One region of the Aminobacter sp. Piv2-1 genome, then DNA from elsewhere that is predicted to be linked to it. Evidence: predicted binding sites of a transcription regulator. Region 1 holds the regulator's gene; the other holds the start of a gene.

Region 1 (7,689 bases):
TGACATGGCCGCCCTCACCCACATCGGCGCCACCGGCGAGGCCAACATGGTCGACGTCGGCGACAAGGCCGAGACGACCCGCACCGCGATCGCCGAGGGCACCGTGACGATGCGCCCCGAGACGCTGGCGCTGATCCTGTCCGGCAACGCCAAGAAGGGCGACGTTCTGGGCACGGCGCGCATCGCCGGCATCATGGCCGCCAAGCGCACGCACGAGCTGGTACCCCTCTGCCATCCGATCCTCTTGACCAAGGTGTCGGTCGAGATCGAGCCGGACGAATCGCTGCCCGGCCTCAGGGTGACCGCGCTGGCGCGCGTCACCGGCAAGACCGGCGTCGAGATGGAGGCGCTGACCGCTGCCTCCGTCGCCTGCCTGACCATCTACGACATGGCCAAGGCCGCCGACCGCGGCATGGTGATCTCCGGCATCCGCCTGGTCGAGAAGACCGGCGGCAAGTCGGGCGACTACAGGGCTGTCGACTAGATGGCGCTGCTGCCGGTCGCCGACGCGCTTGAACGGCTGCTCGAAGGCGCGGCCACGGCGGGCACGGAACGCGTCGGCCTCGACGAAGCTTTCGGACGTGTCCTTGGCGCGCCGCTCCACGCCCTGCGCACCCAGCCGCCCTTCGATGCCTCGGCGATGGACGGCTATGCGGTGATCGCGCAGGACATCGCCGACCTGCCCGCCCGGCTTGCGCTGATCGGCGAGGCGGCTGCCGGGCGGCAGTTCGCCGGAAAGATCGCGCGCGGCCAGGCCGTGCGCATCTTCACCGGCGCGCCTGTGCCGGCCGGAGCGGACACGGTGGTCATCCAGGAAAACGTGCGCGATCTCGGCAACGGCGAGGTCGAGGTGTTCGAGCCGACCGCGCCCGGCCGCAACATCCGTACCAAGGGCCTCGACTTCAACGAAGGCGATCTCATCCTCGATGCCGGGCGCCTGATCGACCCGGCAGCGCTGTCGCTCGCGGCCGCCGCCAACCATCCGACGCTCGACGTGCAACGCGCGCCGCTGGTCGCGATCATCGCCACCGGCGACGAATTGCTGCCGCCGGGAAGCACGCCCGGCCCCGACCAGATCATCTCTTCCAATGCCTACGGCGTGGCGGCCATTGCCCGCTCGGTCGGCGCCCGCGTCCTCGATCTCGGCATAGCGCCCGACAAGACCGAATCGATCTCCGCACTCGTCCGGGAGGCGCTCGACGCCGCAGCCGACGTGATCGTCACCCTCGGCGGCGCCTCGGTCGGCGACCACGACCTGGTGCACGGCGTGCTGACCGACCTCGGCATGAAGCTCGACTTCTGGAAGATCGCCATGCGCCCGGGCAAGCCGCTGATGTTCGGACGGCTCGGCGAGACTCGCTGCGTCGGCCTTCCCGGCAATCCGGTGGCGAGCCTCATCTGCTCGCACCTCTTCCTGAAGCCGCTCCTGGCAAAGCTTGCCGGACGGGTCTACGCACCCGACATCCGCGAGGCCGTGCTCGGTGCGCCCATGAAGGCAAACGACCTGCGCCAGGACTATGTGCGCGGCATGGTGAGCGAGACCGACGCCGGCCTGGTCGCCATGCCCTTCGGGGTCCAGGACTCGTCGATGCTGCGAACCCTGGCCGAAGCCAATTGCGTCATCATCCGCGAGCCCTTCGCACCAGCTGCCGAATCTGGCACTGGCTGCCGGGTGCTCATGCTGCGCTGACCGCCCTCGGCACCTTCACCAAAATTTAATCGGTTGCGGAACACAACTGGAACATATAGTGTTTGTTCCGGGTTTGTTTTTCTTTCGATTCCCTTGGGGGCAGCGATGCTGACGCGCAAACAACACGAGCTTCTGCTGTTCATCCATGAGCGGCTGAAGGAGGCGGGCATCCCCCCGTCCTTCGACGAGATGAAGGAGGCGCTGGACCTCGCTTCCAAGTCGGGCATCCATCGCCTGATCACCGCGCTCGAGGAGCGCGGCTTCATCCGGCGTCTGCCCAACAGGGCACGCGCGCTGGAAGTCATCCGTCTGCCAGACTCGATCGCTCCGGGCCTCAACGCCGCCAGGAAGTTCTCGCCGAGTGTCATCGAAGGCAGCCTTGGGCGCAAGCCCGAGCCGTCGCGCGCGCTCTCGGCCGGCAATGACGACGACGCAGGTGCGGCGGTCGCCATCCCGGTGATGGGACGCATCGCCGCCGGCGTGCCGATCGACGCCATCCAGCACAGGACGCATTCGATCTCGGTGCCGCCGGACATGATTTCGGGCGGCGAGCACTATGCGCTCGAGGTCAAGGGCGATTCGATGATCGAGGCCGGCATCTTCGACGGCGACACTGTCATCATCCGCAATGCCAATAGCGCCAATCCGGGCGAGATCGTCGTCGCCCTGGTGGACGACGAGGAGGCGACGCTCAAGCGCTTCCGCCGCAAGGGCGCATCGATCGCGCTCGAGGCCGCCAATCCCGCCTATGAAACCCGCATCTTCGGCCCCGACCGGGTCAAGGTACAGGGCAAGCTGGTCGGGCTGATCCGGCGCTACTAGGGCAATTCAGGAAAAGCGCGAAGCGATTTTCCGCCCGGGATTGCGTGAAAGCGAGGAGATAGAGCGCTTTCGCGATGCGAGGGAAGGCGGAAACGCCCTCAACTCGCCCAGCGCTGGTTAGGAGCGATCGCCTCTCAGGGGGCAGAGCATCCGGTCAGGGTGCAGCGCGTCCGGGCTAGCTCGGCGGGCATTCCGAAGAATGCGCATTCTGCGCCTGGCTGCCTTTCTCGACCGCATTCATGCGATGCCGGGCGCTTCTGTCTGGCTGCAAAACGCTCTATGGCGCAGCCTTCTCCACTGGCGGCTTTGCACGGTCCCGGCGGAAGGGCGGCAGGCCCCGCGCCTCGCGGGAGAACGCCCGCTGCGCATGCCATGGCCGGTACGGCTCGGCTATCGCCCTCTGGATTTCGATTTGACGGACCGCCGCCTCCCCTTTTTCAGGCAAGAACGCGGCCACGCTGCCGAAACGCGCCAGGTCGCGCTTGGTGACCACGGTCGTCGCCGAATTCGCGCACGGGTCCCGCGCCGTCGCGTCGTCGATCACGATCAGGCTCGCCACGACGCATGCAGGTTTCGCCGTTGCCGCGTTGCCGGCATAGGCGATCACGGCGCCTGACGGGTGCTCGATGGTGCAAAGGCCGCCGTCGCAGATAAAGGCCCGCCGGCGGTCCGGTTTTTCTTCTCCTTGCAGGGACATGGCCGACTCTGGCGGCAGCGCGGCATCTGGCCGCGCGGCGGAGGCCTTCGCGGTCGGGGCCGCCTTGCCGCCCGCGCCAACCGGGCCGACCAGGTCCTCCGCCACAACCGCCCTCTTCCAGCTGTCGGTGATGAAGTCGCTCGGACGTGCGCGGTTGACCGCCAGCCTGCCGTCCGCTGTCGGCACGCCGACCAGCCGGCCGTCTTCGGAGATCAATATGTCTGGCGTCCTTGCCTCGCCGAGCAGCAGCAATCCACTCGCGGCGAACGGCAGGGCGGCTAACCTCAGCCGGGTGGTCGCCATGGAGGCGACGCAGAGCGCAACCGTCACGAGGATCACCGACCGGGCGGAAATCAGGCGGACGGCGTCGACCGGCGACCGCTCGGAGAACCATTGCGCCAGGGCGATCATCGCGCCCAGACCCCGCCCCATCGTGTCGAGGAACAGCCCATCCAGGCCAAGCGGCATCAGCACGCCGGCGGCAACCGCAAAAGGCATCACCAGCACCGAGACGATGGGCATCACCGCCAGGTTGGCGAAGAGGCTGAGCGGCGAGATGCGCTGGAAATGCCACGCCCCGAACACACTCGTCGCCAGCCCGGCGATCAGCGAGGTTGCCAGAAGCCCGACTGCCAGGGCCCAGAGCCTGCGCCACGTCTTTGCCGCGAGCGAACGCTGGATCGCCGGTTGCGCCTGGTCGGTCGGCCTGTCCGACCACCAGCCATAAGCGCCGACCAGTGCCGCGGTTGCCGCGAACGACATCTGGAAGCTCGGACCGACCACCTCGTGGGGAGATGCGAGAATGACGATGATGGCCGAGATCGCGAGGTTGCGCATGGTCAGGGCGGCGCGGTCGAACAGCACGGCCGTCAACATGACGGCGAGCATGATGAAGCTGCGCTGCGCCGCAACTTCGGCACCGGAAATGGAAAGATAGCCGCCGGTGGAGACCAGGGCAGCGAGGGCGGCGTATTTCTTCACCGGATGCCGGGATGCGAAGGCCGGAAAGGCCGCAAAACCGAACCGCAGGCCCAGCATGACGGTTCCGGCGACCATGGCCATGTGCAGGCCCGAAATGGAGATGATGTGATAGAGGCCCGTCCGCCGCAGCGCTTCGTTGACCTCCTCCGGAATGCCGCCACGCACGCCGACCATGAGTGCCGCGGCGATTTCGCCCTCCACGCCGCCGATCCGGTCGCGGATGCGCAGGGCAATGCGGTCGCGAAGGTTTCCGAGCCAGGCCTCGATCCCAAGGGCGAGCGCAACAGGTTGCGCGTCCGCGACCAGTTCCGGCCCCTTCATGAAGAAGCCGCTGGCGCCGATCCCGTCGAAGTAGCTTTCGAAGGAGAAGTCGTAGCTGCCGGGCCGAATCGGACCGGAGGGCGGCATCAGCCGCGCATAGCCGCTGACCAGGGATCCCGCCGCGAGACCTGCCGGCGCCCGGCGCGCCGTCAGGCGCACGCGATCCGGCGCATAGCGCAGCGTTGGCCGCGCGGTGGCAATGACGTCGATGGTCAGGCGGACGCGCCCCTTGTCGAGCCGGTCGATCTCCACCACGCGGCCCTGCAACTGCGTCGATATCTCGGCGCCGAGCATTTTCGTGCCCAGGCGGGCGGTTTCGAGCTTTGCCGCCGCCATGCCGAGCAGGCAGAAGGCCAGAGCGGCCAGCCCGTAGTGAAGCCATCTCCTGGTGCGCGCGGCCAACGCCAGCACTGCCATGACCAGGGCTGCCGACGCGATCGGCAGCAAGGCCGGCTCCTCGGCGAGGCTGAAATAGGCCAGCACCCCAACCGCCAGGAACACCGGGACGAGCAGGAACGCCACGCCGCGGTCGAGTTCGGTCTCGATTGCCGCTGCCAGTGTCCGGACCGTGAAGCGTCCATGGACGACGGCCATGGGAGTCTGCATCCACGACCGCCGATTGCCCGGCCGCGGCGCGTGATTTGTACCTGCGGACAATGGCTGAGGGTCGCGCCGACGCGCCCAGGTAAGCGGGGGCAACGCCTCGCCGCCGGCGAGCAGGACGCGCTCGGCCGTCTCCGCGACCGGTCTTTCGCCGGCTCGCCCCTCCCGCACATGGTCGCCCATCGGGCATGCCCCTTGCGCCCCTGACCTTCTATGCTACATCAACGCCACCGAAACGCCATGCGCCGCCGGTCTCCGGCCGGGCGACGCCATGCCTGCCTTGGAATTCGCCATGCCCGTCGTCACCCGCTTCGCCCCCTCGCCCACCGGCTACCTGCATATCGGCGGGGCCCGCACCGCACTTTTCAACTGGCTCTATGCCCGCCATACCGACGGCAAGATGCTGCTGCGTATCGAAGACACCGATCGCGAGCGCTCGACCGACGCGGCGACCGCGGCGATCCTCGAGGGCCTGACCTGGCTGGGACTCACCTGGGAGGGCGAGCCGATCTCGCAGTTCGAGCGCGCCCCGCGCCATCGCGAGGTGGCCGAGGAGCTCGTCCGCATGGGCAAGGCCTATTATTGCTACGCCTCGCCGGCCGAACTCGACGAGATGCGCGAGAAGGCGCGCGCCGAGGGCCGCCCGCCGCGCTATGACGGCCGCTGGCGCGACCGCGACCCGTCCGAGGCACCGGCCGGCGTGAAGCCGGTCATCCGCATCAAGGCACCGACCGAGGGTGAGACGCTGGTGCGCGACCGCGTGCAGGGCGACGTGCGCTTCCCCAACAAGGACCTCGACGATTTCATCATCCTGCGTTCGGACGGCGTGCCGACCTACATGCACGCCGTGGTCGTCGACGACCATGACATGGGCGTCACCCACATCATCCGCGGCGACGACCATTTGACCAATGCCGCGCGCCAGACGGTGATCTACGATGCCATGGGCTGGGACGTGCCCGTGATGTCGCACATACCGCTGATCCACGGCGCCGATGGCGCCAAGCTGTCGAAGCGCCACGGCGCCCTCGGCGTCGACGCCTACCGGGCCATGGGTTACCTGCCGGAAGCCCTGCTCAACTATCTCGCCCGCCTCGGCTGGAGCCATGGCGACGACGAGGTGATGAGCATCGCCGACATGATCGGCTGGTTCGAGATCGAGGACGTCAACAAGGGCGCCGCGCGCTTCGACTTCGCCAAGCTCGAGGCGCTGAACGGCATCCACATGCGCCAGATGGACGACGCCAGGCTGCTCGACATCTTCATCGCCACCCTGCCCTACCTGCCCAATGGCGCAATCGTTGCCGAGGGCCTCAACGACCGCACCAAGGCGCAACTGCTCGCCGCCATGCCCGGCCTGAAGGAGCGCGCCAAGACGCTGGTCGAGCTGGCAGACGGTGCTGCTTTCCTGTTCGCCCTGCGCCCGCTGGCCGTCGACGAGAAGGCAGCCGGTCTGCTGGCTGGTCCGGCCAAGGACATCCTCAAGGGTGCGCATGCAGCCCTTTCGACGGTGGCAGGCGCAGACTGGAACGCGGCCTCCGCCGAGGCTGCAATCCGCGAGTTCGCCGGTCGCGAAAATGTGAAATTGGGCGGGGTCGCCCAGCCGTTGCGCGCCGCCCTGACCGGCAAGAGCACCTCCCCCGGCGTGTTCGATGTACTCGCCGTTCTGGGGCGCGACGAAAGTCTGGCCCGCATTTCTGATCAAATCGATTAGGTCAGCAGTGCTTTCCTAATTTTGCATTGTAATGAGGCTTTTGCGGTGCAACATTGCGGCAACAGGCTAATTTGACAGCAGCGGGAAAGCTGGAGGGCGAGACCGAGCGTTCCGGACCTATCGGGTTGCTTGTTAAGAAGATTGCGCCGCCCAGCGGCAACTCAGCACTAAGGAGTATGCGATGACAGATTCAACCGCCAAACTGGAGTTCCGCGGCCAGACCCACGAGTTCAAGGTCCGAGGCGGGACGGTCGGGCCGGATGTCATCGACATCGCCTCGCTCTACTCCACCACCGGCGCGTTCACCTACGACCCGGGCTTCACCTCGACGGCAAGCTGCGAGTCGCAGATCACCTTCATCGACGGCGACGCCGGCGTGCTGCTGCACCGCGGCTACCCGATCGACCAGCTCGCCGAGCACGGCGACTTCCTCGAGGTCTGCTACCTGCTGCTCTACGGCGAACTGCCGACCAAGGCCCAGAAGGACGACTTCGACTATCGCGTCACGCGCCACACCATGGTGCATGAGCAGATGTCGCGCTTCTTTACCGGCTTCCGCCGCGACGCCCATCCGATGGCGGTGATGTGCGGCGTGGTCGGCGCGCTGTCGGCCTTCTACCACGACTCGACGGACATCTCCGATCCGCACCAGCGGATGGTGGCCTCGATCCGCCTGATCGCCAAGATGCCGACGATCGCGGCGATGGCCTACAAGTACCACATCGGCCAGCCCTTCATTTACCCGAAGAACGAGCTGAACTTCGCCGCCAACTTCCTGCACATGTGCTTTGCCGTGCCGTGCGAGGAGTACAAGGTCAATCCGGTGCTGGCGCGTGCCATGGACCGCATCTTCATCCTGCA
Region 2 (7,689 bases), on a different contig from region 1:
GACGCGCAAGCCACCGTCGATCCGCCAGGGGCCGGTGAGCGCCCGCGCCGACACCACCGTATCGATTTCCGACAGCACCAGGTTGCGTGCGCCGGACGCGTGCCGGATCGTCACCTGACCGTCGGTGACCGTCAGCTTTTCGATGGCGATCTGCCTGACGTTGAAGGGCGCCGACGGCCGCATCGTCCAGTCGACCGTGCCATCGGCGGCCACGTCGATGACCGCCTTCGGTCGCACCAGCCGCATGTCGAAGATGAAGAACTCGCCGCTGAGCAACGGGGCGAGTTCGGCATCCATCGAGAAGGTCTCGACCGTCATCGCCGGTTCGGCGCCGTCGCCCACGATCACGTCGGAAAAGGTCACTGACGGAAACGGCAGGATGCGCGCGGTGACCTCGCCCTCGACGGTCACCTTGCGGCCGAGGATCGCGCTTGCCTGGCGCTCGAAATCGGCCTTGTAGCCCGACCAGTCGACAAAATACGGTCCCACCAGCGCCGCGAACAGCACCAGGACGAACATTCCACCAACGATTACAAACAGGCGAGCGAGCATTGCCTCGGGGCAAATCTTTTCATGCGTCCCGGGCATCTAGCCGAGGAGCGTGGTCATTTGGTGACATGCTGGGCCGCGGCGCGTCAACGCCGCGGCTGGCATGCCCCCACAAAAAGCGAAGGCTTTCGGCCACCTTCCAGGCGGTCCGGTTGCCGGCCAGGCATCCGGATCGCCGGTTGTTATGCAGCGCGGCGCATGCGGATCACCTCGAGCGGCCGGCCTTCGTCGTCCTCGTCGTGCCTGAGCGTCTCGGCGAAGCCCAGTCGTCGGTAGAAGCCGACGGCCGTGTCATTGGCGGCATAGACCTCGACCTCGAGGTCACCCTTCAACCCTGCCGCGTGCAGCACCAGTGCCTTGCCCAGTCCGTGGCCATGGGCCGCAGGATCGACGAACAACCCGCCGATGAAGTCGTCGATCAGGCCGATGAAGCCTGCAGGCTCGCCGTCGAGCTCGGCCACCCAGTTTTCGGCCTGCGGCAGGTAGAACTCCCTGACCTTGGCCTGCTGGCCGAGCAGGTCGGCCTCGGGCAGGAAGGGATGGCCGACGAAAGAGGCTTCGAGCCATATCTCGGCCAGCCGCTCGCGATCAGCAACGGAATAGGCGCGGATGGTCGCGCCATGAGCGTGTTTCATGGATTTGTCCTTGGAATATGCGTTCAGAGATGGGCGTAAGCACACCCGTTCGGCCCTTCGGCCGCGTCAATCTTCAGGAGATGAAGTCTCTGCGCATGAAATTCCCTGTTGGACGACGTCGGACTAGCAAGCTGCCGCCAAGGGGTCAACGCCTGCCCTACTGCGGCGCCGGCAGGATCTTGCCCGGGTTCATGATGTTGAGCGGATCGAGCGCCTGCTTGATAGCCCGCATCACTTGAACGCCATGGCCGTGCTCGCGCTCCATCAGCCCCATCTTGCCCTGGCCGATGCCGTGCTCGCCGGTCGAGGTGCCGTCCATGGCGATCGCCCGCTCGGCCAGCCGCTTCACGAACTCCTCGGCGCGGCCGATGTCGGCCGGATCGTTCGGATCCATCAGCACCAGCGTATGGAAGTTGCCGTCGCCGACATGGCCGACGATCGGCGCGATCAGCCTGAGGCGTTCGATATCGGCCTCGGTCTCGGCAATGCATTCGGCCAGCCGCGAGATCGGCACGCAGGCATCCGTCGACAGCGCGCGTGCGCCGGGCCGCAGCGTCTGCGATGCCCAATAGGCGTCGTGGCGCGCCTTCCACAACTTCGCCCGCTCCTCGGCCACCTTGGTCCACAGGAACGGCCCGCCGCCATGTTCGGCCGCGATCTCGCCGAAACTTTCCGCCTGCTCGGCCACGCTCGCATCGGAGCCATGGAACTCGAGGAAAAGGCAGGGGCTCTCGGGATAGTCGAGCTTCGAATAGGTCTTCATCGCCCGCATCTGCAGTGCGTTGACCAGTTCGATGCGTGCCACCGGGATGCCCATCTGGATCGTCGCGATCACCGCCTGGCAGGCCGCCTCGACCGTCGGGAACGGGCAGACGCCGCCCGAAATCGCCTGCGGAATGCCCTGCAGTCTGAGCGTGATCTCGGTGATGATGCCGAGCGTGCCTTCCGATCCGACCAGAAGCCGCGTCAGGTCGTAGCCGGCCGAGCTCTTGCGCGCCCGGTGCGAGGTCACCACCTCGCTGCCATCGGCCATGACGGCCCGCAGCGACAGCACGTTCTCGCGCATCGTGCCGTAGCGCACCGCATTGGTGCCCGAGGCGCGGGTCGCCGCCATGCCGCCGAGGCTGGCATTCGCGCCCGGATCGATGGGGAAGAACAGGCCGGTGTCGCGCAGATAGTTGTTCAGTGCCTCGCGCGTCACGCCTGCCTCGACCGTGCAGTCGAGATCGTCGGCATTGACCGAGATTATCTTGTCCATCCGCGACGTGTCGACCGAAATACCGCCGGCGGGCGCGTTTACATGCCCTTCGAGCGAGGTCCCCGTGCCGAAGGCGATCACCGGCACGCGGTGCGCAGCGCAGACCCGCACGACGTCCTGCACGTCGGCAGTGCGTTCGGCGAACACCACGCCGTCCGGCGCCTGGTTGGGCAGGTAGGTGGTGGTGTGGCCGTGCTGCTCGCGGATCGACTGCCCGGTCTGGAATCGCTCGCCGAACTTCTGCTTGAGGATGCCCAGCGCCGCGGCGATCCCCTCCTCGTTGCGGGTCATCGCCTTCAGGTCGCTCAGAGCCATCTTTTCCTCCGCGATTGGAACAGCCTGGCGCCTTGCCGGCACCCTATGCTCCGGTAATCTGCCAGCCCCGGCGGTTTGTCCAGCGCCACCAAAGGCCAAAGTCGAAGAGGATCACCTATGCCAGCCCCGTTCGTCTCGCGCGTCATGGAGGTCGAAAACGACTGGATCGACTACAACGGCCACATGAACATGGCCTACTACAATGTCCTGTTCGACCGCTGCTGCGACCAGGCGCTCGACCTGCTCGGCATGGGCGCTGCCTATGTCCGCGACAGGAAGCTCACCGTCTACACGGCGGAGGTGCATCTCTGCTACGTGCAGGAACTGCACCGCGGCGACAAGGTCACGGCGACCTTCCACCTGCTCGACCACGACGAGAAGCGCTTCCGCGTCTACCAGGAACTGCACCATGTCGACGGATGGCTGGCCGCGACCTCGGAAAACCTGTCGCTCCATGTCGACATGAGCGGCCCGAAGGTGGCTCCCATGCCAGCCGACATCATGGCCAACCTCGAGACGATGCGCGCCGCCCACTCGGCACTGCCCATGCCCGAGCGCGCCGGCCGGTCGATCGGCATCAGGCGCAAGTCGGCATAGTGGCCTCGGCGCCACAGGCGATTAACCTTACCTGTTCATAACCTGAATCGCAGCCGGCGGTTCGTTGATCGGCCGCCGCCTCGCCCCGAAAATCCGACGCAGCGAAGTTGAGTCGCGGCGGCGGGCACCGGACGGCTTGAGGCAAGGCATGCACACGGACATAGAAGCGACGGCCAGCAAGCTTGCCTGCGATCCCCGCATCAGCGATTACGATTTCTGGCGCTCGCTCAGGAACCTCAACAACGAGATATTCGAGATCGCCAACAACAACGGGCCGATCCCGATCGAGATGCTACGCTGGCGCGTCATCCTGCGCCAGGCGCGCTCCAAGCGCGGGGTCGTCTGAGCGCTTCGCCGCGCCAGGCCGGCTGGCCCGGCCGTTCGGGCGGCCGTCGGCCAGCCTTAGCGAATGGGGGCCTAGCCCAGCTTCTCCTTCAAGAACTTGATCGTCCGCCCCCAGGCCAGTTCCGCCGCAGCCTTGTTGTAGCGAGCTTCCGATGTGTCGTTGTTGAAGGCGTGCTGAGCCCCTTCGTAGACGAAGATCTGGAAATCCTTGCCGGCCTTTTCCAGCGCCGCCTTGTAGGCATCGATGCCGGCGTTGATACGCTCGTCCATGCCGGCATAGTGCAGCAGCATCGCCGCCTTGATCCTGGCGACGGCGGCCCCGTCCTTGGGCTGGGCGCCATAATAGGCGACAGCGGCCTTGAGGTCGGGCGCATTGACGGCGAGCAGGTTGACCGTGCCGCCGCCCCAGCAGAAGCCCACGGTGCCGACATTGCCGTTAGAAAGCTCGTGCGCCTTGAGGAAGGCAACCGTCGCCACGCCGTTCGCCACCGTCTGCGCCGGATCCAGCTCGCCGAACATCTCGCGCGCCTTGTCCTCGTCGGCTGGCGTTCCGCCCAGCGGCGACAGATAGTCGGGCGCAAGCGCGACGAAGCCTTCGAGCGCGATCCTGCGCGCCACGTCGCGGATATGCGGGTTCAGTCCCCGGTTCTCGTGGATGACGATGACGGCGGGCAGCTTGCCGGACTGGTCGGCGGGCCTGACGAGATAGCCCTTCATCTCGCCCGTGCCGCCCGGATAGGCAATGTCCTCGCCCTTCAGCCGCCGGTCGTCCTCGGCCACGATCGCCGCCTGCGCCTGATTGGCCGCGAGCATCGGCGCGATCGCCGCCGCCGCCGCGGCCGTCCCGGTGAGCCTGGTCAGCTTCTCCATGAAGCCGCGCCGGTCGAGCGTCAGGTGGGTATATTCGTCATAGGCGTCGATCATCGCCTGGGTGATGGCAGGTCCGGTCATGTCGCGCTCCTGTCTTGCCTGTATCGGCAACGAATCTAGCGCGCGAAATCTTCACCGCTCTCACTGTTGCGTGATCCGGATTGCCGGAATTTGCCACGATCGGGCGTGCCCGCCCCTCGCGGGCGGCACGGTTGCCGGACAGGTCGATAGCCTTGCTTCCAGCCCCAGACCCGCTGCTGCAGGCCCGGCCGCCGGCCGACAAGCCGGGCACAAAGGGGAACAAAACAGAGACGGTTCTGGCCTTTCCGCCCCGAATCACTACATTCGGGGCAATGTCAGGTTTTCCGGACGACATGCCGTTCTTCGACGAGCCCGGTGGGATGCCACCCCGGCCCGCTGGTGCGCCTGCACCGGGCGGCATTGCCGCGCGCGCCATGGCCGCCCGCCAGGCACCGGCTGCGCCCGACTATCTCAAGGGCCTGAATCCCGAGCAGCGCCAGGCGGTCGAGACCACAGAAGGTCCCGTGCTTGTGCTCGCCGGCGCGGGCACCGGCAAGACGCGCGTGCTCACCACCCGCATCGCCCACATCCTCAGCCAGGGCCGCGCCTATCCCAGCCAGGTTCTCGCCGTCACCTTCACCAACAAGGCGGCGCGCGAGATGAAGCAGCGTATCGCGCTGCTGGTCGGCGAGGCGGTCGAGGGCATGCCCTGGCTCGGCACCTTCCACTCCATCGGCGTCAAGATGCTGCGCCGCCATGCCGAGCTGGCCGGCCTGCGCTCGGACTTCACCATCCTCGACACCGACGACGTCATCCGCCTCATCAAGCAGCTGATCCAGGCCGAGGGCCTCGACGACAAGCGCTGGCCGGCGCGCCAGTTCGCCATGATGATCGACGGCTGGAAGAACAAGGGCCTCGGCCCGTCCGAAATCCCCGAGGGCGACGCCCGCTCCTTTGCCAACGGCAAGGGCCGCGAACTCTACAAGGCCTATCAGGACCGCCTGCAGACCCTGAACGCCTGCGACTTCGGCGATCTGCTGTGCCATCCGATCCGCATCTTCCGCGCCTATCCGGACGTGCTGAAGGAATACCACAAGCGCTTCAAGTACATCCTGGTCGACGAGTACCAGGACACCAACACGGCCCAATACATGTGGCTGCGGCTCCTGGCTCAGGAAACGGGAGCCCCGGGGCAAAAAAACGTCTGCTGCGTCGGCGACGACGACCAGTCGATCTATGGCTGGCGCGGCGCCGAGGTCGACAACATCCTGCGCTTCGACAAGGATTTTCCGGGGGCCACCGTCATCCGGCTGGAGCGCAACTACCGCTCGACCGCCCATATCCTGGGTGCGGCCGCTCATCTGATCGCACACAACGAGGGCCGCCTCGGCAAGACGCTGTTCACCGAACAGGCCGATCCCGACGACGCCAAGGTCAACGTCCACGCCGCCTGGGATTCCGAGGAGGAAGCCCGCGCCGTCGGCGAGACGATCGAGCAGCTGCAGCGCCAGAAACACAATCTCAACGACATGGCGATCCTCGTCCGTGCCTCGTTCCAGATGCGCGAGTTCGAAGACCGCTTCGTCACGCTCGGCCTGAACTACCGCGTCATCGGCGGCCCGCGCTTCTACGAGCGCCAGGAAATCCGCGACGCCATGGCCTATTTCCGCGTCGTCGCCCAGCCCGCCGACGACCTCGCCTTCGAGCGCATCGTCAACGTGCCCAAGCGCGGCCTCGGCGAGGCCGCCATCCGCCAGGTCCACGATACGGCGCGCGCACTCGGCGTGCCCATGCTCCAGGCAGCAAGCCAGCTCGCCGAAAGCGACGAGCTAAAACCCAAGCCGCGCGCCGCACTGCGCGAGGTCGCCGCCAATTTCGAGCGCTGGCAGAAGGCGCTCGACAACACCCCCCACACCGAACTCGCCGAGATCATCCTCGAGGAGAGCGGCTACACCGACATGTGGAAGAACGACCGCTCGGCCGAAGCGCCGGGCCGGCTCGAAAACCTCAAGGAGCTGATCCGCTCCATGGAGGAATACGAGTCGCTGCGTTCCTTCCTCGAGCATGTCGCCCTCGTCATGGACGCCGAGCAGGACGAGCAGCTCGACGCCGTCTCGATCATGACGCTGCATTCGGCCAAGGGCCTCGAATTCGAGACCGTGTTCCTGCCCGGCTGGGAGGAAGGCCTGTTCCCGCACCAGCGCGCCCTCGACGAAGGCGGCCGCTCGGGCCTCGAGGAAGAGCGCCGCCTGGCTTACGTCGGCGTCACCCGCGCCAAGAAGAACCTGCACATCTGGTTCGTCTCCAACCGCCGCATCCATGGCCTGTGGCAGTCGACCATCCCCTCGCGCTTCCTCGACGAGCTGCCGGAGGCGCATGTCGAGGTGGCGGAAGCCGGCAATTCCTATGGCGGCTATGGCGGCGGCGGGCGCAATCCCTACGGCGCCTCGCGTTTCGACGACGTCGGCCAGAAATCCTTCTCCAACACCTATGCCACTCCGGGCTGGCAGCGGGCGCAGCAGAACCGCACCGAGGCCACCGACCGCAACTGGGGTTCGCGCTCCGGCCATTCGGTCGAGCGCATCGGCTATGGCGAGACCGATTCCGGCTTCGGCGCCGGCCGCGGCTCGGTCAAGGGCCGCACCATCGAGGGCGAGCTGGTGGCGAAGTCAGTCGCCACCGAACCCTCGCGCTTCAAGGTCGGCGACCGCGTCTTCCACCAGAAGTTCGGCAACGGCAACATCTCCGCCATCGACGGCAACAAGCTCACCATCGACTTCGACAAGGCCGGCCAGAAGAAGGTGCTGGAGAGTTTCGTCGCGGGCGTGTGAGGGAGCCCTACCCCTCCACATATTTGTGCAGGATCGAATTGATCAGCGTCTGGTAGGGCATCCCCTCCTCCGCCGCCCTCGCCTTGAGCCGCGCGAGGTCGCGCTCGGGGATCGAGATCGAGATACGCTGCCGCTTGCCGTCGAGGACGCCCTTGGCCGCCTCGCGCCAGAAGGCACGCCGCGCTTCGACATCGCCTGTCGAAACCCATTCGCCGCGTTCCGCGCTGTCGATCAGGTCGCGCTCCTCGGCTGAAGTAATCTTCTTGCC

The links. The regulator LexA, encoded in region 1, represses DNA repair genes until DNA is damaged. The targets are predictions, from matches to a motif close to TGTTCNNNNTGTGTTCNG.
Region 2: AmiPiv_RS17475 (ATP-dependent helicase) is a predicted target of LexA. The motif match lies at 4,866-4,883, and genes of this name have one in related genera.

Annotation. Positions count from the first base shown of each region.
Region 1 is NZ_JARKMU010000016.1:44,996-52,684, reverse strand. It holds gene trpC (indole-3-glycerol phosphate synthase TrpC) at 1-3, shown strand, start outside; gene moaC (cyclic pyranopterin monophosphate synthase MoaC) at 5-484, shown strand; gene AmiPiv_RS23410 (molybdopterin molybdotransferase MoeA) at 485-1,690, shown strand; gene lexA (transcriptional repressor LexA) at 1,796-2,512, shown strand; gene AmiPiv_RS23400 (ComEC/Rec2 family competence protein) at 2,790-5,117, opposite strand; gene gltX (glutamate--tRNA ligase) at 5,407-6,828, shown strand; gene gltA (citrate synthase) at 7,010-7,689, shown strand, end outside.
Region 2 is NZ_JARKMU010000009.1:132,646-140,334, reverse strand. It holds gene AmiPiv_RS17505 (AsmA family protein) at 1-552, opposite strand, end outside; gene AmiPiv_RS17500 (GNAT family N-acetyltransferase) at 732-1,184, opposite strand; gene AmiPiv_RS17495 (FAD-binding oxidoreductase) at 1,342-2,757, opposite strand; gene AmiPiv_RS17490 (thioesterase family protein) at 2,875-3,354, shown strand; gene AmiPiv_RS17485 (hypothetical protein) at 3,503-3,700, shown strand; gene AmiPiv_RS17480 (dienelactone hydrolase family protein) at 3,772-4,650, opposite strand; gene AmiPiv_RS17475 (ATP-dependent helicase) at 4,923-7,421, shown strand; gene AmiPiv_RS17470 (CopG family antitoxin) at 7,429-7,689, opposite strand, start outside.